2 regions of the Companilactobacillus sp. FL22-1 genome follow, and region 1 is predicted to be linked to the other one. Evidence: a T-box and tRNA genes for the amino acid it is inferred to sense, from the RefSeq annotation. Region 1 holds a T-box; the other holds one or more tRNA genes.
What was found. The T-box of region 1 lies ahead of leuS (leucine--tRNA ligase). A T-box ahead of a tRNA ligase gene usually reads a tRNA of that ligase, here a tRNA-Leu.
Positions count from the first base shown of each region.

Region 2: it encodes a tRNA-Leu, which carries the amino acid that the T-box ahead of leuS (leucine--tRNA ligase) is inferred to sense. The anticodon was not compared.

Region 1 is NZ_JBINJY010000015.1:12,374-21,543, forward strand. It holds gene ACG72T_RS11600 (NAD(P)H-hydrate dehydratase) at 1-564, shown strand, start outside; gene ACG72T_RS11605 (polysaccharide biosynthesis C-terminal domain-containing protein) at 676-2,274, opposite strand; gene leuS (leucine--tRNA ligase) at 2,725-5,139, opposite strand; T-box leader at 5,180-5,395, opposite strand; gene ACG72T_RS11615 (glucosaminidase domain-containing protein) at 5,393-6,643, opposite strand; gene ACG72T_RS11620 (phosphatase PAP2 family protein) at 6,723-7,373, shown strand; gene ACG72T_RS11625 (MDR family MFS transporter) at 7,320-8,795, opposite strand; gene metK (methionine adenosyltransferase) at 8,869-9,170, opposite strand, start outside.
Region 2 is NZ_JBINJY010000017.1:1-14,150, reverse strand. It holds gene pcrA (DNA helicase PcrA) at 1-372, opposite strand, end outside; gene purB (adenylosuccinate lyase) at 667-1,962, opposite strand; gene ACG72T_RS12020 (ATP-grasp domain-containing protein) at 1,966-3,096, opposite strand; gene ACG72T_RS12015 (xanthine phosphoribosyltransferase) at 3,115-3,696, opposite strand; gene ACG72T_RS12010 (glycoside hydrolase family 73 protein) at 3,751-4,398, opposite strand; gene ACG72T_RS12005 (MFS transporter) at 4,495-5,694, opposite strand; gene ACG72T_RS12000 (cold-shock protein) at 5,836-6,036, opposite strand; gene rbsK (ribokinase) at 6,223-7,131, opposite strand; gene rbsD (D-ribose pyranase) at 7,142-7,537, opposite strand; gene ACG72T_RS11985 (hypothetical protein) at 7,708-9,111, shown strand; gene ACG72T_RS11980 (SLAP domain-containing protein) at 9,479-10,006, opposite strand; gene ACG72T_RS11975 (SLAP domain-containing protein) at 10,366-10,863, opposite strand; gene ACG72T_RS11970 (helix-turn-helix domain-containing protein) at 11,003-11,848, opposite strand; tRNA gene ACG72T_RS11965 (tRNA-Leu) at 12,052-12,137, opposite strand; gene ACG72T_RS11960 (hypothetical protein) at 12,947-13,069, opposite strand; partial or broken gene ACG72T_RS11955 (CAP domain-containing protein) at 13,309-14,150, opposite strand.

The DNA.
Region 1 (9,170 bases):
GATGTTATCGCCATTGGCCCAGGCCTAGGTACTAGTAAACTAGCGATTGACTTAGTTAAATTAACTTTAGATCAGGCGACATCAAGCCAAACACTTATTATCGACGCTTCAGCCTTAACAATCATTGCCGAAGAAAAGCTCCCCTTAAAAACTTCTGCCCACGTAATTTTAACTCCCCATCAAGGCGAATGGAGACGACTTTCCCAGCTACCTATTCCTGAACAAGTTGAATTGAACAACTTTGAAAGTTTGCAAAAAATTAATCCGCAAGCTGTTTTAGTTCTCAAAAAACATCATTCCGAAATTTATTATCAAGATATGTCCTTCAACATCACCGCTGGCAATCCCGGTATGGCAACTGGAGGTATGGGTGACACCCTGACCGGAATCATCTCCGGATTCATTGCTCAATTTGGTTACTCTTTAGCAACTATTCAAGCTGCCCTTTTGATCCACAGTACGATTGGTGATTCTTTAGCTGAAAAGCACTACGTTGTTTTACCTTCAACAATTATCGAGAAGTTACCTAAATATATGCAAAAATACAGTTTACTTGAACGTTGAACAAACTTAACCACTATATTCTGCCAATTAAAAATCCCAGTGAATCAACCATCTTACCTGGTTAACTTCACTGGGATTATTTATTATTAATTTTTAAATATATCATTCAGCCTATTTAATATTAAAAATTCTTCTGATTCTGGCAACTCGTGGTCCTAAAATCTTATCAGCTAATGATGTCTTCAAAACTAGGTAACCGTAAATCACACCACCCAAGCCGGCTTCTAGTATTAGAACTACAACCGAAATGATTCTATCGGAGTTACCAACGAAACGAAAGACGATCCAATTGACTAATATTACTGAAACAAACATGATCAACGAGAACAATATAATGCCACTGATGCGGCGTGAGAGACGGCCAGTATCAAACGGATAAATTTGGTGCAACTTGCGTACCATTAGCCAGCAAACGACACCCATACCAATACTTGTCGCTACTAATGGTCCAAATTCATGAAATAGCCAAATCATTGGCAATTGAGCAACGACTTTCGCCAGGAAGCCATAAACAAAGTATTTGATAGCTAGTCTGTTACGATATAACGCCTGCAAAACGGCTGACAAAACCGTGAACAATCCTAGCAATATGGAGATAATTGCTGAGAATTGTAACATCAAGACCCCTAAAGAATCATAACGATAAAAAGTCGTCCAAAGCGGTTGTGCAACGGCGTACATCCCTAATGAAGCAGGAATCATAACGAAGAAGAACAATTCAATCGTATTGGAAATTTGACCCTCAATTTTTTCCTTATTACCTTTAGAATATAAGCCAGATAAAATTGGGACGGCTGTAACAGCCATAGCAGTCGATAAGGATACGATAATCATAATCAATTTATTTGCTTGAAAACCAAATAAAGAGTAGTAGTTATCCAACTGTGCCCCTGTAGCGTTGACAAACATCCTCATGAATTGATTAAAGGTTGATTGATCGAATAGATTGAAAAAAGTAATCCCTGCATCGAGAATGATGAATGGCAAAGCTTGTTGAAAAATTTCACGGGTGAAATTATTTTCATTCACATCAGCTGCTGGTTGACCATTCTGTGATAATTGTCGTAGTTTTGGTAATCGTCTTAGTAAGGCTAAGATCAAAATTCCAATCGCTACAGCCGCTCCAATAAAGGCAGCAAAAGTTGATTGGACCACGGCATTAATATAACTGCCCTTATTAACCACCATAATGATATAAGTTGCCAAAAGCATATAAATCACACGGGCAATCTGTTCAATAAATTGAGAAATGGCAGAAGGTGCCATATCAGAATATCCTTGCAGGTAACCTCTTAAGATACTCAGAATAGGAATAATCAAAACAGCAATCGCTAATGACTTAATAACTGGAATACTTCGTGGATCACCATCAGTAAAAATCGTTGCTAAAACCGGTGCGCCAAAGTACATGATTGCGGCAAAGATCACACCCATGAAAGTCATGATCCGTAGACCGTGTTTAAATAATTTATTACCTGTTGCATATTGATCCAGTGCATTATAATGTGAAATTTGTTTCGAAATTGCGCCAGGAATTCCGGCTGTTGAAACAATCAGAAACAAACTGTAAATATTATACCCTTTCGCAAATAATGCATTAGCTGCTGGATAATACGATCCCATCCATGCCATCCAAGGAATGATATAGATTGCACCTAAAATTCGAGAAAAAATGCTACCGGCTGTCATCCAAGCTGACCCTTTTAACATGGTATCTTTCGATGAAACCTCTGGGTCTAAGACTGGCAACACTTCTTCTTCATTATCATGGCTATTGTTTACGCCCAAATCTTGCACCACCTTAAAAACTATCCATTTAATTATAGCAAAGTTATCTTCCTAAAAATTTTAAATTACACTTTATTTCAATAAAAAGCAATATATTTTCCAAAACATTATGCTAACTTGACAGATTGCATAAATTGTAAAGCGTCTTTAAAAACAAATCATGCTAAAATATTTCTGTCGGATGGATCAACAATTCTATTAATACACTCACCTAATAGGCACTTTTTGCAATTATTCAAGAATTGAAATTCCCTCAAAATAATATATATTATCAGTAGTTATACACACTCTACAAAATAGGCAACGCTTGATGCCATTCGACCATCAAAAAAGGACTTCGGAAATTCCCGAAATCCTTTTTTTATTTTCTCATTATTTAACAACAATGTTGACGATCTTATTAGGAATTACAATCACTTTAACAACATTTTTATCAGCAATGAATTTTTGAACTTTCTCATCATTAAGAGCTAATTTCTCTAATTCATCTTTAGGTGTACCATTAGCAACTTCGACTTTATTTCTCAATTTACCATTAACTTGCAGAATAATTTCTACGGTGTCAGAAACCAATTTCTTTTCGTCATATGTAGGCCATTGGGCATAAGAAATTGATTCAGTATGACCAAACTTACTCCATAATTCTTCCATCATATGTGGAGCAATTGGAGCCAACAATTGAACTAATCCTTCGGCGTATGCCTTTGGCATTGTATCGACTTTGTGAGCTTCATTAACGAAGACCATCATCTGTGAAATGGCAGTATTGAAATGCAAAGCATCGTAATCTTCGGTAACTTTCTTAACTGTTTCATTATAAACTTTATCAAGTTTACCATCGTTAGAATCTGTTAGATAGTCATCCTTGAGTGTACTGTAATCGTCATCGTTGATGAACAAGTTCCAAACACGATCCAAGAATTTAGCTGAACCTGACAAACCGTTTTCAGACCAGGCAATTGATGCATCCAAAGGACCCATGAACATTTCATAAGTTCTTAAAGTATCAGCGCCATATTGTTCAACTACGTCATCAGGATTAACAACGTTACCTTTTGACTTAGACATCTTCTCATGACCCTTACCGAGGATCATTCCTTGATTAAATAGCTTTTGGAAAGGTTCTTTAGTTGGAACTACGCCCAAGTCATACAATACTTTATGCCAGAATCTAGCGTATAACAAGTGAAGAACAGCATGCTCAGCACCACCGATATATAGATCAACTGGTAACCACTGTTTCAACAAGTCGTAGTCAGCTAGTTCTTTATCATTATGTGGATCAATATATCTCAAGTAGTACCATGATGAACCAGCCCATTGTGGCATGGTATTAGTTTCACGGCGACCTTTTCGGCCATTCTTATCAACTACATTGACCCAATCGGTCAAGTTAGCTAATGGGCTTTCACCAGTACCAGATGGTTTAATATCTGAGTCCGCTGGTAATTTAAGTGGTAATTCATCTTCAGGAACAAGTGATGTTGTACCATCTTCCCAATGAATAACCGGAATTGGTTCACCCCAGTATCTTTGACGGGAGAAGACCCAATCACGCAAGCGATAATTAACTTTCTTTTCACCAAAACCTTTATCTTCAAAGTATTCGACAGCTCGTTGAATAGCATCTTCTTTGTTCAATCCATCTAAGAAATCAGAATTGATGTGCTTGCCATCACCAGTGATTGCTCCGTTATCCAAGTCACCTTCAATAACTTGAGTCATTGGTAAATTAAACTTCTTGGCAAAGGCAAAATCACGGTCATCATGAGCTGGAACGGCCATAACGGCACCAGTTCCGTATGTGACTAAGACATAATCTGAGATCCAAACCGGAATCTTTTTACCATTAACAGGATTGATCGCATAAGCACCAGTGAAGACACCCGTCTTTTCATCATTCAAATCTGTTCGGTCCAAATCAGACTTATGAGAAACTTCTTCTTTGTAAGCTTCAACTGCGGCTTTTTGTTCAGGTGTCGTAATCTTATCAACTAATTTATGTTCTGGGGCCAAGGTCATATATTCTACACCAAAGATCGTATCTGGTCTTGTAGTAAAGATATTAACTGAATCATCGCTATCGGCAATATCGAAAGTAATTTGAGCTCCAACGGAACGGCCGATCCAGTTTCTTTGCATTTCTTTGATATTTTCAGGCCAGTCAATATCATCTAAATCATCCAACAAACGGTCAGCATAGGCTGTAATCTTAAGCATCCATTGACGCATTGGTTTACGAACAACTGGGAAGCCACCACGTTCAGTTTTACCATCAATAATCTCTTCATTAGCTACTACGGTACCTAAATCAGGTGACCAGTTAACGAGAGTTTCTGATTCATAAGCCAAGCCTTTTTTGTACATCTGTTCAAAAATCCATTGTGTCCACTTGTAGAATTCTGGATCAGTTGTACGAACTTCACGGTTCCAATCATATGAGAAACCAAGTGAATTGATTTGACGTTTAAAGTTTTGAATATTCTTTTCCGTAAAGTCAGCTGGATTATTACCAGTATTCAAAGCATATTGTTCAGCAGGCAACCCAAAAGCGTCAAAACCCATTGGATGCAAAACATTATAACCTTGAGCACGCTTCATTCGAGCAATAATATCTGTTGCTGTATAGCCTTCAGGATGTCCGACGTGTAGACCTTGACCTGATGGGTATGGGAACATATCCAAAGCATAAAAGTTCTTCTTGTCTGGATCTGTTGTTGTCTTAAAAGTATCGTTTTCCTTCCAATACTTTTGCCATTTCTTTTCTACCGTATTGTGATTGTACATATTCTTCCTCCTACAAAAAAAGTCCTATGATTATAATTAATCATAGGACGAGTTATCGCGTTACCACCTAAGTTCCGTACTAAAATATAGCACGACTCTTGAAATCCTTAACGAGGATTAAACGTAGTCACTTACTTAAAGTTCAGCGACTAGCATTCGTGGACGAGTTCGAAAATGAGGACTTGCGTATTCACATCACCATACGCTTTCTGAAAAGTCGCTTCATATTCTACTACTTCCGTTTTGTTATATTCTATACCAATAATCTTTGGCCGACAACCAATAAATCGGAATTCAAGTTATTCAATTGGCGAATGTTGCTAACCGTAGTACCTGCTTGTGAAGCAATCGAATCGATCGTATCGCCGCTTTGAACTGTTACCGACTTAGTATTATCACCTGAATCACTGGAATTATTATCTGAGTAATCATTTTGAACATTAATTGATGATGAATCGGAATCAGAATCTTCCGATGGAACATACTTCTTGACACCGTTTCGTTCATCTTGAACTACGACTGGTGCTTGTTGACTGCCATATGCGTCGCCAACATTATTAGTATCATTAGTATTTTCAGCGGTACTCAAGTTACTTGTGGACAAGGCTTGACCATTGGAACCGATAATTTGTGTAACCGTCAAAACTTTACCTGGGTAGATGTAATTGTTTGACTTCAAGTTATTCAAGGACATTAAGGTATCAGTCGTCATATTGAATTTATCGGCGATTGATTGCAAAGTATCACCTTGAGCAACAGTGTATGTTTGATCTTTATCAAGCGGTGTATCATATTGAGTCAAGTTGTACTTTTCAATCATACTATTTAACTTGTCACCGTATGTTGTATCGGTTGCATAACGACCTGTCAAATACTTCGTAGCATCTTCATATGACTTGGTATTGCTCTTCCAAGCACCAGCATACATTTGGGTATTGCCAGAAGTTCCACCACGAAGCAACGATACATAGTCTTCAAGTGATTCTTTATATGATGGGTATTTTCTGAAGTTAGAGTTGATAGAATAAAGATTGCCAGTTCCATCATCCTCTTGAGTACCCATATTGACTGATTCACCTTTATAATCACCTTTGATACCAAAGAGATTGTAATTAGGTGAACTAGCAAGGCCACTAGTACCCCATCCACTTTCGACCATTGCTTGAGCAATCATAACTGAAGCATAGAGGTCGTTATTTGCCGCTAATTTACGGGCAGAATTGCCAATGTAATCGAGAAATTGTTGATCTCCCGCACCTTTAGAAGTAACTGGTGTAGTAACCACAGCAGCATTTTGATTCAACAAATTGTTAACTGACAAAGCCTCAGCTTTAACAGGTGTTGCGACAGAAACATTTGCAACTTCAGCAACGACAGCCCCCACAAACATACTTGAACCCAAAATAGTTAAGTTTTTGCGCAAGTTTGCATTCTTTAGTTTTTTATTATTTAATCTAGTCAATCGACTATCTTCGATTTTACGTTCACGACGTGTCATAATCATAGATATCAACTCTCCTAAAGATCCTTATACTTTATTATATTTCTTAATAAAAACTTAAACAATAGTGAGACAAATAATAATGAAAAAAATTCAAAAATTATCTATCTTAAATACACTTTTATTAATTATCTTTATATTTTGGACCTTCAATGTTGTTTTAAAGACAAATTTAATTAAAAATTTTGATAATACTTTGATTAATCAAATTTATCATCACAACAATTTCAGCTTGAGCTTTTTTAGACCACTCACCAATCTTGGAGATACTTATCCAACCATCGCCATCGCCGCAATTTTCTTTCTATTATTAATAATAAAAAGATATTATTATGCCGGAATCTTCCTCGTTGTCAACAAAGTTGTCATCTCGAGTTTGAACAGTTTGATCAAAACTCTAGTCGATCGTCCTCGTCCCAGTCATACCCATTACGTTTCGGCCGGTGGATATAGTTTTCCAAGCGGTCACTCTGCTAGCTCATTTGCCCTCTATATCTCTATTTTAATTATCAGCTTATTCATCTTCAAAAAGTTGAGTTCAAAACTGATCATTAGTACATTATGTATTTTGTTAGTCATCCTAATCGGGTATAGTCGTATCTTCTTAGGTGTTCACTACCCTAGCGATGTCCTCGGCGGATATCTTCTGGCAGCTACTGTAGTAACTTTCAACACACTATTATTTAGATCCCAGAACCTTTTTATTCTTCCACTCAAAGGCATTAAGAACTAAACCCAATACTAATAATACTAAAGTTACAAGGTAAATGTTGTGCAATCCAGAAAAAAGAATTTGTCGCATTTTGGGTAAAAGCTGATGTGGCAAGGAATTAGCCGTCTGTGGATCGATCAATTTATTCATCATATCAACGGTAATATTCTTATTTTCGGCGGCACCTTTAGCCAAAGCGGCATTTAGGACAATTCCATAGACTGACACCATCATTGATTGACCAATTGTACGCAATAAAGTATTAAAACTAGTAGCAACACCGACGTTTTCTGGATCAACAACTGTCTGAGCAGTTACCGTCGTAGTCGTGATCGTCAAACCAAATCCTAAACCGGCAACAGCTGCTAGTGAACAGAAGTACCAAAATGGCGTAGTAGGACCGGCGGCCAACAATAAACCATTAGCGATTGCTAAAAAGAATAAACTAATGTAAATGACACGGTTGGGTGCCATTTTTTTTATCAACGTTCCTGCCCAAAATGATCCAAAAATCCAAATGATCGAACTAGGTGTGACCGCAAATCCCCCCATCGAAGGACTCAAGCCTAAAATTCCTTGCATCCAAGTGGGAATATAAGCTTCAAAACCAATTAAGAAACCACTGACCAATAGCGCTAAGATATTCTGAATGACGAAAGTCTTATTATTGAACAATTCGAGCGGCAAGATTGGATCCTGGACCCGTTTTTCAACTTTGATAAAGATAAATACGGAAATAATTGAAACTGCCACTAATCCCAAAGGAAGCAACAAACTGCTTGTACCAAGACTTTGTAAAGCTAACATCAGTGGTAATAAAACTAAAATCAACAAGATTGTTCCTAAATAATCGATCTTAATTTTTTCGTGTTCTGTTTTCTCTTCTTTAAAGAAAATCCATATCAAAGCAATCGTAATCAAACCCACTGGCAAATTGATCAAAAAGACCCAATGCCAGCTCAACTTTTCAACGATAAAACCACCTAATAGCGGTGCAATAACTGCCGCGATTCCCCAAGCTGAACCATTCAAACCTAGAACCCGAGCGCGTTTCTCTAACGGATAAATATCAGCAATGATCGTAAAAGTTAATGGTTGGATTGCCCCTGAACCGATACCTTGAATCACACGAGCCAAAATCAAAGTTAACATTGAATTCGACATCGCACACAAAGTTGAACCGATAACGAAAATCACTAAACCAATCAATAAAACTGGTTTTCGGCCTACAACGTCAGATAACTTTCCGTAAATTGGCGTTGCTACAGCAGTCATCAATAAATAAATTGAGAAAACCCAATTCATCAAGCTGACTCCGTGCAAACTCCCGATAATAGTCGGCATAGCGGTCGAAACAATCGTTCCTTCAATTGCCGTCATAAATGTTGCGATAAATACAGCAATCGTTACGATCACCACATTTGATTGATTTTTTCGTGCCATTAATTAATTCCCTCCATAAAAAAAGAGACCTTCCCTAAAGTTAAACTTTAAAGAACGCCTCTGTAATCACCGATTAAATTTTCAAGAAACTCTTAATATCATCTACTTTATCAAGTTTTTCCCATGGTAAATCGATATCTGTACGTCCGAAGTGACCATATGCGGCCGTCTTCTTATAAATTGGTCTTTGTAGATCAAGCATTTTAATGATACCTAGGGGACGTAAGTCGAAGAACTTATTGATAACTGATTCAATTTGTTCTTCGGAGAAGTCACTAGTACCAAATGTATCCACATGAATTGAAACTGGTCTTGCCACACCAATGGCATAGGCAATTTGAATCTCGACTTTGGCCGCTACTCCAGCAGCGACAA
Region 2 (14,150 bases), on a different contig from region 1:
CCGGGTCAAAATTTGTTTCATGAGTGTTCTTTGTTCACTAGGGTCAGCAATCGTGAAAGTCTTGGGCTTTCCCATTTTATCAATATCTCTTCTTAAAATTCTTACACAAAGAGAGTGGAAAGTTGAAACCCAGACATCATTGGCCGATTCATCAAGCAACTTGCCAATTCTTTCTTTCATTTCCTTAGCAGCTTTATTAGTAAAAGTAATTGCTAGAACATGCCAAGGCATAACATTTTTTTCTTCGATCAAATAGGCCACTCGATGAGTTAGAACTCGAGTTTTACCAGAACCGGCACCGGCCATGATCAATAATGGTCCTTCAGTAGCCTTAACCGCAGCCTGTTGCTCAGGGTTAAGACCTTTTAACATAGTATCGTCCAATTTAAAAATCCCTCAAATCTTCGTGTAAAAAGTTTTAGTTGTACTTAAAAATAGCTGTTTATATTGTAGCAAATTTTTGTGGTTAGAGCGAAAGACAAACAACGTTATTTCATAATGCTTGAGTAAAGATAACTGGCGCACCGATTCCATTCACTTCATCTTCCAATAAAAACAAAAAAATATTGAAACAAACCGATTAATATCAGTTCATTTCAATATCTAAATAAATTAATGTTTTAAACCAAGACGGTAGTGAAAAGTCTCAGAGCCATTCGGAAAAAACTATTCCAAACCAACTCGTTTAAAAATCTCATCAACATTACGTAAATGCCAATGATAATCAAATGCATCATCTAAGTCAGCATCTGAAAGTTTGTCAGTTACGCGTGAATCATTTTCCAACATTGTTCGGAAGTCTTTCTTTTCGTCCCAAGCCTTTGCAGTCATTGGTTGCACAATATCGTAAGCTTGTTCTCTTGAATAACCAGCTTCAACTAGTTTCAACAAGACTCTTTGTGAGAAGATCAAGCCGTGAGTAATGTTCATATCTTCTAACATCTTATCAGGGAAAACAGTAAGGTCTTTAGTGATCTTAGTAAATCTGCGTAAGATATAATCCAGCAATTCAGTCGTATCAGGAATAATTACTCGTTCAGCTGAACTGTGTGAAATATCTCTTTCATGCCACAATGGTACATCTTCCAAAGCTGTGAAAGCATGTCCTCTAATGACTCTAGCCAATCCTGTAACGTTTTCTGAACCGATAGGATTACGTTTGTGAGGCATTGCTGATGAGCCTTTTTGGCCGGCAGCAAAATATTCTTCAGCTTCACGGACTTCAGTTCTTTGTAAGTGGCGAACTTCTAAGGCGAATCGTTCAATTGATGTAGCAATCAAAGCCATCGTTTGGATATATTCAGCATGGAGGTCTCTTGGTAAAACTTGAGTGGAAATTTCTTGGGCGCGGATACCTAATTTATCGCAAACAAATTTTTCCACACTAGTTGGCACATTGGCGTAACTACCAACTGCACCACTAATTTTACCAGCTTCAACCCCTTTAGCAGCATGGTCGAAACGTTCAATATCACGTTTGATTTCAGAGTACCAGTTAGCCAAAACTAACCCAAAAGTTGTTGGTTCAGCATGAACACCATGAGTTCTACCGATCATAACTGTATCTTTGTATTCTAAGGCCTTTTCGCCAACTACTTTGAGAAATTCATTTAAATCTTCACGAATAATATCATTTGCTTGTTTCATCAAATAACCATAGGCTGTATCAACAACATCAGTTGAAGTTAAGCCAAAGTGAACCCATTTCTTTTCAGGTCCAAGGTAACGAGAAACATCTCTTGTAAAAGCAACTACGTCATGTTTAGTTTGTTTTTCGATTTCAGCGATCTCGGAAACATTAAACTTAGCGTTTTGAGCAATTAACTTAGCATCTTCAGCCGGAATTTCTCCTTCTTTGCTCCAGCCTTCAACTGCAGCAATTTCGACTTCTAGCCAAGCTTGAAATCTGTTTTGGTCAGTCCAAATTGGTTTCATTTGTTCAGTTACATATCTATCAATCATGAATTATTCTACTCTCCAAATTTTTGTTGTTAAGATATCATTCTTTAACTCTTCGACGTCATCTGAGAAAACGGAAATATAACCGACATCTCGATCGGCTTGATTCTTAGCTTTAAAACCAGTGTAATAATTAAATTTCCACTGAGCCTTCTCCTGGAGTAGATCCAAGCTCTGTGGCAAGTTACCTTCAATGATCTTTAAGGTAGCCGCATTGACCATTGGAAAAATCTCTGGGATCGGCCAGTCACAAATCGCTCTGATATGTAATTCAAATTGTGAAATACCCGTCGCTACTTGATAAACATTCGCTGAATAATTAATTCCGGGGAAAATCCGTTTAACATACAATACGCCAGACTGTGACAAGATAAAACCAATGCCAAAGATACCAACATATTTAATTTTTTCAGCTACTAACAAGGCTACACGCTGCATTTCAGCTTCTACATCGGGATCATTTTTCTTATAAATGTAGGAACTCATCAGATGGTGTCCATCATAAATTTCCTTGATCATTGGAAAAGTATGGATCTTGCCATCTTTACTTTTGCTAACCATGACGGAATATTCTTTTTGAGTATCGATCCAAGCCTCAAGAATATAAGTTCCGTCTAAGAGCAACTTTTGCATTCGTTCAACATCAGTTTCGTTATAAAGAATATGACGATTCAAGACCGACTGATTTTTCTGAATTGGTTTCAAAATACAAGGAAAACCAATCTCTTCAACCGCTTTTTTGATGTCATCGACCGTCACGATCGAGAAGAACGGTGGTACATTGATGTTCAAATCATTGAGAAAAGTTCTTTCAATATAACGGTCTTGAACGATTGACAACAAGTCAGCCCCTTGAGCAACATTGAAATTCTTGGCCAATTGTTGCAAAAGTTCGCTGTCAAAGTCCTCATTCATATACAAAAGCAGGTCACTTCTATGGCCCAATTCATTTAGATTTTCGATGTTTTCCAGTTGTCCGACTAAAAAACTATCGGCTGCTTGAGTCGCAATATCATTCTCTTCATCAGTCAAAAGCATGGTACGGAATCCCATTCTCTTAGCTTCCAATTCAAAAATATAAGTTTCACTGCCACCGCCAATAATGCCTAAAGTCTTACCAGGCGCAATAAAAGTCATAACTCCACCTTCTTATTACTAATCGTCCTCTTCTTCAAAAACAACTTGACCATCTTCAAACGCTTTGATCTTTGCCAATGAATAAATAGGAATACCTGATTTATCGATCATTTGACGACCTTTTTGGAATGATTTTTCAATCACGATCCCGATACCGGCTAAAGTTGCGCCTGCATCTTCAATAATCGTGTTCAAACCATTAACAGCTTGACCATTAGCTAGGAAATCATCAATGATCAAAACTTTATCATCGCTTGACAAATATTTTTTAGCAATACTGATATGATTTGAAGTCTTCTTTGTAAATGAATAAACTTCTGATGTATAAAGATCATCACTCAATGTGACTGATTTGTGCTTTCTTGCAAATACGACTGGTACTTGAAACTTCAAGCCTGTCATGACTGCTGGAGCGATTCCTGAAGATTCAACCGTTAAGATCTTATTAATACCTGAATCTTTAAAATGGTTGTAAAATTCTTCACCCATTCGTTCCATCAACATTGGATCGACTTGATGATTCAAAAAGCTGTCAACTTTAAGCACATCTTTGCCTAAAACTCGGCCGTCTGTTTTAATTCTTTCTTCCAATTCCTTCATTACATTCTCCCCACATTTACAATAGAATAATTAGAGTCTATCATACTTTGATTTTTACTTGATACCCTGATCATACTTTTTCAAATTATATTTCTGTATAATCCGAATAATTTTACTTGTGTAACCAGGATCGGTCGCATATCCATCAGCTTGCAAAGCTACCGCTGCGTCAATATAATCCTTAGATTGCAAAACTTGCTTATATTGTTGCGAATTCCAAGAGGTTCCATTAACTAACAATTGAGTATGATCTTTCATTGATTCACGAAAATCCGAATAAACCCGGAAACGACCATTGATCGTTATCCACTGACCGTTGGTATACTCTTTTGTCTGCAAAACCTTAGTGTTGGCAGGATCTTCACCCTTGATACCAAAATAGTTGTTGTACTGACTAGCGAGGCTACTAGTACCCCAATTACTCTCTAAGATTGCTTGAGCAATGGTAATGCTAGGTAAAACTCCGTACTGCTTTCCTAAAGTAACTGCATAGGGGGCAATCTTTTTGATAAAGGCATTGTGTTCTTGTTGAACGACTACGACCTGGTTCTCCTTTTGGGTTTGAAGATAATACTTGTATCCAAAAAAGCTTAGAACAAAGACTGCCAGAATCGCTACTAAAATGATAGTTGTTTGATTATTTTTTTTGCTTGAACGTCGCCGGGTAGTTCGACGACTGGAATACTTCCTTTTTTGTGGCAATTAATTTATCCTCTGTACGTTTATTAATTTTTATTATAGACGATATACTTGAATTTTTCGTGATATAAAAAAGAATTTAAACAATTGCTTAAGTTATCAAAAATTTAACTTAAGTTGAGCTTTTTTAGCGTAATAGATCCACGTTACTAGCGCTAAAAGTTCTAAGGATGCAGAGAATAAGAAGATGCTCTTATAACCAAAAACTGTGGCGACCTGAGCGGCTATCATTGGCCCCAAAACATTGCCAAATGACTGTGCCGATTGATTATAACTGAAAATCCGTCCAAAAATTTGTTTCGGTACATTTTGTACAGTTAGAACTTGTATGGATGGAATCAAAGCCGCATCGGAAATCCCTAATATGAACCGCAGACAAATCAATTCCCAAATATTTTGAACCAAACTGCTTAAAGCTAGGCAAATAATTGCCAAGAACAAAAAAATCAACATGCTCCTTAAACTCCCCAGCCAATCGATCAAACGACCAATCAATCCGGCCATGAAAATCGTAGCTAAACCTGGAGCCGCAGATACTATTCCTGTCATGAGAATCACGTTTTGAGCGTTAGAATCCATCTCCTTGACCAATAAACTGAGCATAGGTGTAATTGCATTAGTAGTTGCTTGAATGGCCAGTAGCGACCAAAATAAGGCAATAAAGAACGGCCAGCCAATTACTTTCATCAGCGGTAAGGCTGGTGGTAATTGTTTGGGAGAAATGGGTTGAAAATCTTCTTTGACACCTAACCAAGTTGTAAAAAAGACTAATGCCATCAAACTACTAGTTAAAAAGAAAGCTCCTCGATAGCCCACAGAAGTCGCCAAAAATCCTCCCAGCAAAGGCCCCACCAAAGTTCCGGTAATACTGCCAGTCACTAATTTGCTCATTACCCGACCTCGAATGTCCGTTGGTGCAGAGACCGACATTAAGGCATTAGCATTGTTGATATAACCGGAAAACACTCCTTGTAAAGCTCGAAAGAAGAGCAAGAACCAAACATTCGGCGATAGGCCAATCATAAAGATAGTTATTGTCATCACGCCTGAGGCTCGCAAGCACATCAACTTTCTCCCTTTGATGTCAGCTAGACGACCCCACAGAGGCGAAACTAAAGCCTTGCTGAAATATGTCAAAGAAAAGGCCGCTGCTCCTAACAGATTCAACTCTGCTTTATTGAAATGTCCCAAAGTATTGATATAAAGGACAATAAAAGGCAATGTCATTGCATTGCCCATATCTGTTATTAAACTGCCGAACCACAGGATCCGAAAATTTCTTCGCCAATTTATTTGCATTCGCTTTCTCCAAACTCACTCAATAACAATTGATTTTAAACTATCAACGTATATTTCTTGTAAAGTTTAGGTAAAGATTTATTTGTAGGGACTAAAAAAAGCTAACCCTTTCGGATTAGCTTTTTGCTCAAAGTTTATTAATTAGTCCTTAACAACGTTTGAAGCTTGTGGGCCACGATCTGAATCTTCGATATCGAATGTTACAGCTTGACCTTCTTCAAGTGTCTTGTAACCGTCACCTTGGATTGCTGAGAAGTGAACAAATACGTCACTACCATCTTCGCGTGTAATAAAACCATAGCCTTTTTCTGCGTTAAACCATTTAACTGTTCCGTGTTCCATCAGACTATTCCTCCTGATAAATAAAAATTTTTTGTGCATTATTTCGTGGTACTTCATGGAAGAAAGTCTAAAATACGAAACATTCAAACCATTCGAACCATTCACCATTCAAAAATACAACTATTATATTACCATGCTTGGGCAATTAATTCAATCTACTTAGCGTAAAGTTTCTTTTACAAATACTTAAATCTCAACATCTCTCACATGAGGGATAGAATTTTGAGCACCTTTTGTTTGCACTGTAATTGAAGATGCTTTACTTGCAAATTTCATTGCCTCTTCAACGTTACTCAAATCTTCATTTAGTTTTGAAGCCAGATAACCAATAAAAGTATCTCCAGCAGCGGTTGTATCAACTGTTTGAACTTTATAAGCTTTAACAAAACCAGTCTTTTTATTCATTGAATAGAAAGACCCATTTGAGCCAACAGTAATTATTACATTCTTTACTCCCATCGTGTGCAACTTATTTGCTGCTGCAACCATGGAAGGTTCGTCTGTAACTTTAATACCGGTAATAGCTTCAGCTTCTGTTTCATTAGGTACGATGATATCGGTCAACTGCAACAATTCTTCAGGGATGTCCTTTTTAGCAGGAGCCGGATTCAAAATTGTCAAAACATTATTTTCTTTGGCAATCTTGAAAGCTTCCGTTGAAGCAGCAAGTGGAGTTTCAAACTCTGTGATCAAGCAATCAGCATCAGCAATCGAAGCACTAGCAGCCTTAACATCATCAGTCGTAATTGCTTGATTAGCACCACCATAAATCAAAATACTATTTTGACCATTTTCATCCAATAAGATATAAGCTTGACCCGTTCCAGCTTTTTGATCCCGTGTAACATGTTCGATATTCAAGCCGTCTTCTTTAAACGTATCCAACATAAAATCAGCGGCATTATCCTGACCGATCTTAGCAATAAAGGATGTTTCAGCTCCGGCACGTACTGCGGCAATTGCTTGATTAGCACCTTTTCCACCGCCAGCATTAGAACGTTCATGCATAGCCATCGTCTCACCTGGTAATGGCAAGCGGGTAATATTTAAAATCGTATCAACATTGATTGAACCTAAAACAACAATTTTTTTCATAAAAAATCCTCTAAAAAACAACTCCACTTTCAAGTAAAATATTTGAGTAAGGTGTTTCCTCACCCGTTCTAATAAATGCTTTAGTATCGTTTAAATCTTTTTTCATTTCCTCGTGAGGAATAAATTCAATCGGTGTATCTCCAACAGCTTTTTTAACTGCAGCCAATTGTTTAGGGTTTTGTACCTTAATTTCTTCAGCCAGATAAACCTTTTGAACTTGTAGTTCACTCAAGACATTTTCCAACACTTGAATAAAACTTGGTAAGCCAGCTTCCACTGCCAAATCAATTTTTTCTGTCTTGCTTGGTACTGGCATTCCAGCATCACCAATTCCCAAAGTATCAAAATGACCCATTTGGGCAATCACACGTGAAATGTCTGAGTTAATGACCCGCGTTTTTTTCATGAAATCCTCACCTTTTTCTGTAATCGTTTACAGTGATTATACTAACATTCACTATTATCTATGTAAATATTTTATCAATTTCATATATTTAGTGGCAAGATAAGATTTTTCATTGCTTGAAAAGACAGATAATTATATCCTATTAAAGAATACAAAAATGAGGTTTTCAAATGAGAAGAACAACAAAGCTTAGTTTTTATTTTATTATTTTTATAATTTTCGGTCTGATCGGCTTGTGGATGCCACTACTAGGTGACGATCTGCACTGGGGTACTTATTTCGGTAGCAATTACTTTCCTCAAGGAATTTTTCTAAAATATGATGGCCGCTACTTAGGTGATCTTTTAGTTATTGCCATCACCAAAATCAAACCGCTAGCATTTTTAGGTTATGGAACATTTATGACCTTGATTGTTTTCTTGATTCAAAAGATTCGTGATCAAATCAAACCAACTAAATCGATTGGGTTATTATCTTCCGCTTTAGCTGGACTCTTTATCTTATTGATGCCCAAAATTATTTTTCAACAAATTCTAGGTTGGCATGCTGGGTTCGCAAACTATGTCCCATCAGTCGTTTATCCACTATTTGTTCTCTATCTGGTACTTAAAAATTACGATAATCAAGACGTTGAATATTACCGAACTAGTATTTACTTAATATTCTTTGCCTCGATCTTTGCTCAGTTCTTTGCTGAACATGTCACCGTTTTAAATGTTTTCAATGGCATTTTGATATTATTATTCTTGCGTAACCATTTCAGTGATAAATTTAAAAAAATCATGAGTTTAGCTCTAATCGGTAACTTTATCGGTGCCGTCCTAATGTTTATCAATGGTGCTTATATCAAAATATTATTTGGTAGAGACTCCTATCGATCATTAAAGGGCTCCTCATCATCAGATACCATGTTTAATTATATGCGCTTGATGTTCACACCTAAGCATTTGATTATCCTAGGCATTGCCATCATAATCTTTACCATAATCGTCGTAATTTATTCGCTAAAAATAGACAATCCTAAATTGAAATTAGCTAATTTTGCTTTATTACTTTCTGGTTATGTCGTTATTGCTCCATTTATCGTTGTATCTCCATTCGGTTCAAGATGTATGTTTGCCACTTATATGTTCTTTGGCACGATTGCGATAATTAATATCGATATTCTACTGGACTCTTATCAAAAATATCTCCTACCCGTCTTGGCATTGGTATTATTAGGCGTGGGATTAAGATTTGACGCACTAGCTCATAATTATGGAAAGACTTTTGATATGCAGGTTCAATATTCAACTTACCAAAATAACGTCAAGCGTAACACTCAATATTTCTTACAATATAAAGATACTAAATATATCTGGTTGACCGCTCCTATTCAAAGCGATAACAACTTTGCTGAGCTATATGTAGCCAACAAAGATCGCAATATGGTTCCAATTAACTACTACGATTGGAGCGACGCTTTACGAAAAATACAAGGTAAAAAATTTGCAACTCACGATGCTTACATGAAGGCTTTTGATAAACAAATCTTAGAAAAGGTTAAGTTGATTAAAGCTAAGGAAAGTAAGTAAATCCTATGAAGTCAGTCATTTCAACGCTTAAATGACTGGCTTTTTTCTTTTTTTAAATCCTTTATTCATAGTGTATGTAAGCGTCCTATTATGATTCCAGCGGTTTAGCTGTATAAAAAAAACTATGGATTTTTAACATCCATAGTTTTTATTCCACATTAGGAAAACACTTTTTACAAAATGTGAATCAAATTTTGTTTTAAACGGGAGTACACTATTAACTGTATTAAAGAAAGACCTCATATATATTAAATAGATTTTTAAGTACATTTGGCAGTGTACATAAAAGTTGATATATACAAGAGATATCGGCGGTCGGCATACCAAGGATATCTACTAGTAATTCACACACAAGATTAAAAGTTAATTAGACAGTAGCACTAAATGATTGTTCCACAACATCGTACATGGCAACGTACTCATCTGGAGCAACTCGTACAAAAGGTACACCGTTGGAGTAATTGATGACAGTATCAGTAGCCCATTTGCTGTCTGGGGATAGCTGAACATCACTTCTCTCAACTAAATTATGATCATACACACTTACATTTTTATCAGAACCGTCGAGTGACTGTACTTTTATAGTCATTCGACGGTTTTTGTATTTGAATCCATCCTTAGCACTTAAATAACCGTTAGTCGAAACTTGATAAAAGTCAGTTCCATTAACATTTTGTGTTTTGGCAACTTTCCAAGTTGAATTCTTATCTAAAGCAACATTGGTTTTATTACCGTTTTGATCGTAAAGCTGAGCTTCATCAGAACTTACTTCGGCAAAAACTCCAGCCTTAGTAACAGACTCTGCTGATACATTAGTTACAGAACTAGCGGCAGTGGCAACTGCACTTCCAGTTCCTAAAAGAGCACAAACAAGGAGCAAAATAGATTTTTTCATAACAAATAACCTCTATATATATTTTTTTTGGCAAAAAATCCCGGCAGCTATTTTTTGGCATAAAAATAGCGTACACAAAAGCTGATTCTTACATACAAGAATTTTTAATAATTCACACATTTGCTTATATTTCTAACTCTGGCATTTTATAAGCACCCTTATATTACCGAGATTCTGCGTAAATTTCAACAGTAATTTGAAAAAAATGATTAATTAATTATGTGAATCTTTACATATTAATTATCTCAAAAACGCTCAAAATACTATGAACATTGGCGCTATCTACTTTTGTAAACCTTTTCCTTAAATCATAAAAGAGGCGCAATTTTTTTAATTGCCCCTCTTAAAAACTAGTATTATTATTCTGTAAATGATTGTTGAATCACATTCCACATTCCTACGTATTCATCAGGAGCCACCCGAACAAATGGCATGCCCTCTGATGTAGTAATCACAGTATCTGAGTACCAGTATGTACCTGGAGCCAAAGCAACCTTGTCACTTTCAACGAAGTTGTGATCATAAACTGGCACATCTTCATCAGTTTCGACTCTGATCACTTCTGGTCTATTACGGTAAATAAAACTATCGCTTGAACTTAAATATTCGTTCGTAGCGATTTGGTAAAAGTCTTGACCATTAATGGTTGCTGTCCTCCCAAGGTACCAACAACTGTTAAGTGGTTCGGATTCACCTGTCGCATGTCCTGCCGCATCATAGATTTTGGCGGGATTTGCACTAACATCAACAAAGTATCCGCTAGTTACGGACTTAGCCTCGACACTTTGGATAGGTACTAATGAAAGCCCAACGCCCAGTAGAATAGTTAAAATCACTACTAAAAATCGTCTTTTCATTTAAAATACTTCCTTAGTCTCCTTAGACTGTGTCAAGTATATCATGTTTAAACATGTTTTATGATTTGTCAGCTTATTAAAAATATCACAACAAAAAAACGTCGTTATTTTTATATAACGGCGTTTTTTCTAGTAAAATTTATTTTTTCATCTCGGCGAGTAATAAATCATTCTGATTGAACTTAGCCAAGTAAAGTGCCAAGTTGTAATAATCATTGTAATCTTCTGTGCGGTCTTGATCATTTTTAATTGCGACCGATAACTGATAGTTCAAGTCGTCTAAGAAATAAGAAACATGCTTTCTTTGCGCAAAATTTAAGCCGCATTGACTGAACTCGTAAGACCTCTGATACGACTTCATATCATTGTATGCTTTGGCTAAAGTCTTGCAAATGAAGAGAATCTCCAGATCACTAGCATTTGAGATCCGTGAGTCCTCATCAATTGAATTATCAATCATTTCAAAATAATACTGAGCACGATCGTAATGCTTTTGAGCAACATAGTCTAAGCCCTTGAACAAGTATGCAAGGAAAGTATAGACGTCATCTTTAGATGACTTGGTATATTGCAAAACCTTATCCAAAGTAAACAGTGAGGCGTCAAAATTATGATTCTTGTAAGCCAACATGCCATTGATCAATTCATATTGTTTCATGTCATTATTATTGAGTTTACCTTCTAACAATGACAATCGATCCTGAACATCAATGTTTCTTTGAAGTAAAATATCTTGTTCGATTGCATCTAGAATACTATCCTGTTTGGCAGAAGAATTACTTGAAAAATCACTGAACACATCATTCAATGTTAAATCCAATTTCAAACAAATCTTGATCAAGATATTCACTGTTGGTGCAATATTATGCTTCTCAATTTTACTGATCGTATTTTGAGTACAAATGTCGTTAGCTAACTCAATTTGAGTTAAATTCATTTCTCGTCTTTTATTATAGATAATTGATCCAAGAAACAATGGCAACACACTCCCATCTATCGTTATGATATTTATCAATAATACTATACCACCAGATTAAAAGATATATTCCAATAACATTAACAATTAATTCAAAAAGAAAATATTTTTCAATAATACTTGCAGATGCACAAAAATCATTGTTATAGATGACGGAATTTTCCCGAAACAAAAAAAAGCAGCTAGACAAAAATGTCTAACTACTCTAGTGATGCGGGTAAGAAGATTCGAACTTCCACGGAGATAATTCTCCACAAGATCCTTAGTCTTGCGCGTCTGCCAATTCCGCCATACCCGCATGCACGTTCTACTATACACAAAAATATAAATAATTTCAAGCTAATTTTTGGGTATCATGGAGATATTTTAATTTTCCATGGCAACCCCACAAACATACTAGTGAGATAGTACAGACTCCAAAGCAAAAACAACTTTGTGATCAATACTATCATCATTGAAACGTTAGATACTTAACAACAATCTCTACTTACTATCATCATTTTCATCTGAGTTTTTCTCTGTCACTTATATCAGTCAAATTCTTATTGGCAATCTGCTTGAAAGTTCTCTTATCTTTAATGTGGTATTTCTAAGCTATTCTATCCATTATGTAAGAGTCTTTATATCACTTGGTTTACTAATTGTGTTCTTTGCATTGATCGATTATCCGATTTTAAATTATATTATTGCACACGGGCCGTTGTAATATGTTAAATCATTTTGATTAACCATCATAATAAACCTCTTCAGCTTTCTTAAAACTCTTTCAATCAACTGAAAATAATTATACTTAAAAGCTCTTGTAATGATTGTTACGTAAACTATCAAGTGCCTTAAGTAAAATATTAGCTATCGATTTAACCACACCTTATATAGAAGCATTTCACACCACAAAGAATTTTTATATCATTCACGATGCTTTTAAAATTTTATCAAACAAAAAGGAACTAACCTTAGGTCAGTTCCCTTTATCTGGATCATTTATTGTAGTCAGCTTATTCAAAACACAACCAAGACTTGTTCAATAGTTTACATTCAAAATTCAGTATCATTGTACTTTTTAACATAATCCTTTTTATATTCTCAAAGAATTAATGTGTCCTTAAATTAGCTTCGACTGTGTGATTTTCTAAACTCTGCTAAAGAAATACCCTTAAAGTTGTCTTCTTCATCGGTGAGTTCTTTTATCAATTTAGGTTCTGCTTTTAATTTAATATCTTCATTTTCCAAACCCATTGCCTCCGTAGTCATTTTAAGATTATTTTGTAAATAATAACTAACCTGTAACAAAGTACCCTTAGTATATCAAATTAACTACACTCTACTTACAATTATTTCAACTTACCGCAGATATCAGACTAATAAGAAGAAAGTCACAACGGAAAAGAGATTCTTTTATAAAGAAAAAGAGCTGACCTTACGGTCAACCCTTCTTCTAATAATCATCTACTTAACGTTAATTTGTTGGATTATTTAATCCATGTTGTTAAACCTTGATCTGTGTATGTTGAAACTGGTTCGTCCATTTCCATCAAACATAGACCCCAACCTACAGCGTTACCCTTACCATCATAGACTAACATACCTGTGGCTTTACCACTAGCACCTACTGAGTCCCAAATTGAACCTTCTAGTGGGTCTGGATTATCAAATCCTGCATTCAAAAAGTTTAAATAATCATTCTTTGTTTTAAAGATATGGTCTGATACATAGTAGTTAGTACCTAAGTTATAGCCACTGTTCTTGACAAATTGGTCTTTAATTTGGTCTGTAGTTAAACCAAATGTGTCAGCCGTTGTGGTATTAAATCTGCTTGTATCCCAATTGGCTGTCGTGGCTTTTCCACCAAAGTCTTGAATACCTACAAACATACCATTTTCAAGTTGTTGTACACCTACACCAATGTCAGTCATACCTTTGTCTAACATAGTAGCATTATGTTCTGGTGATTCCTTCCATTGATTAACCAAGTTTTGAGCTACTTCATCAGCAGTTGAACCATTTGTGACAGCCAAATTTTCTGCCATATTAGTTGAACCGTATTGTTTCAAGTTTGCTTGAGTTTGAGCCATAAACTCATCATGGTTAGCGGAGTTGATGTCACCACTGGCGTCAACGTGTCCCTTTTCAGTGAGGGAACGTGCTACAGCTCCTGCGGTTAAATTACTATCAACATTTAGTTCTGATAAACTGTTAGCAGTTCTGTAATTATTTACTAATGAGATAACCTTATTTGCAACAGCAGATGTATCAACTGTTTGTACAGGTGCATCTTCTGTATATGTAAAGTTGATTACATTATTATCCTTAG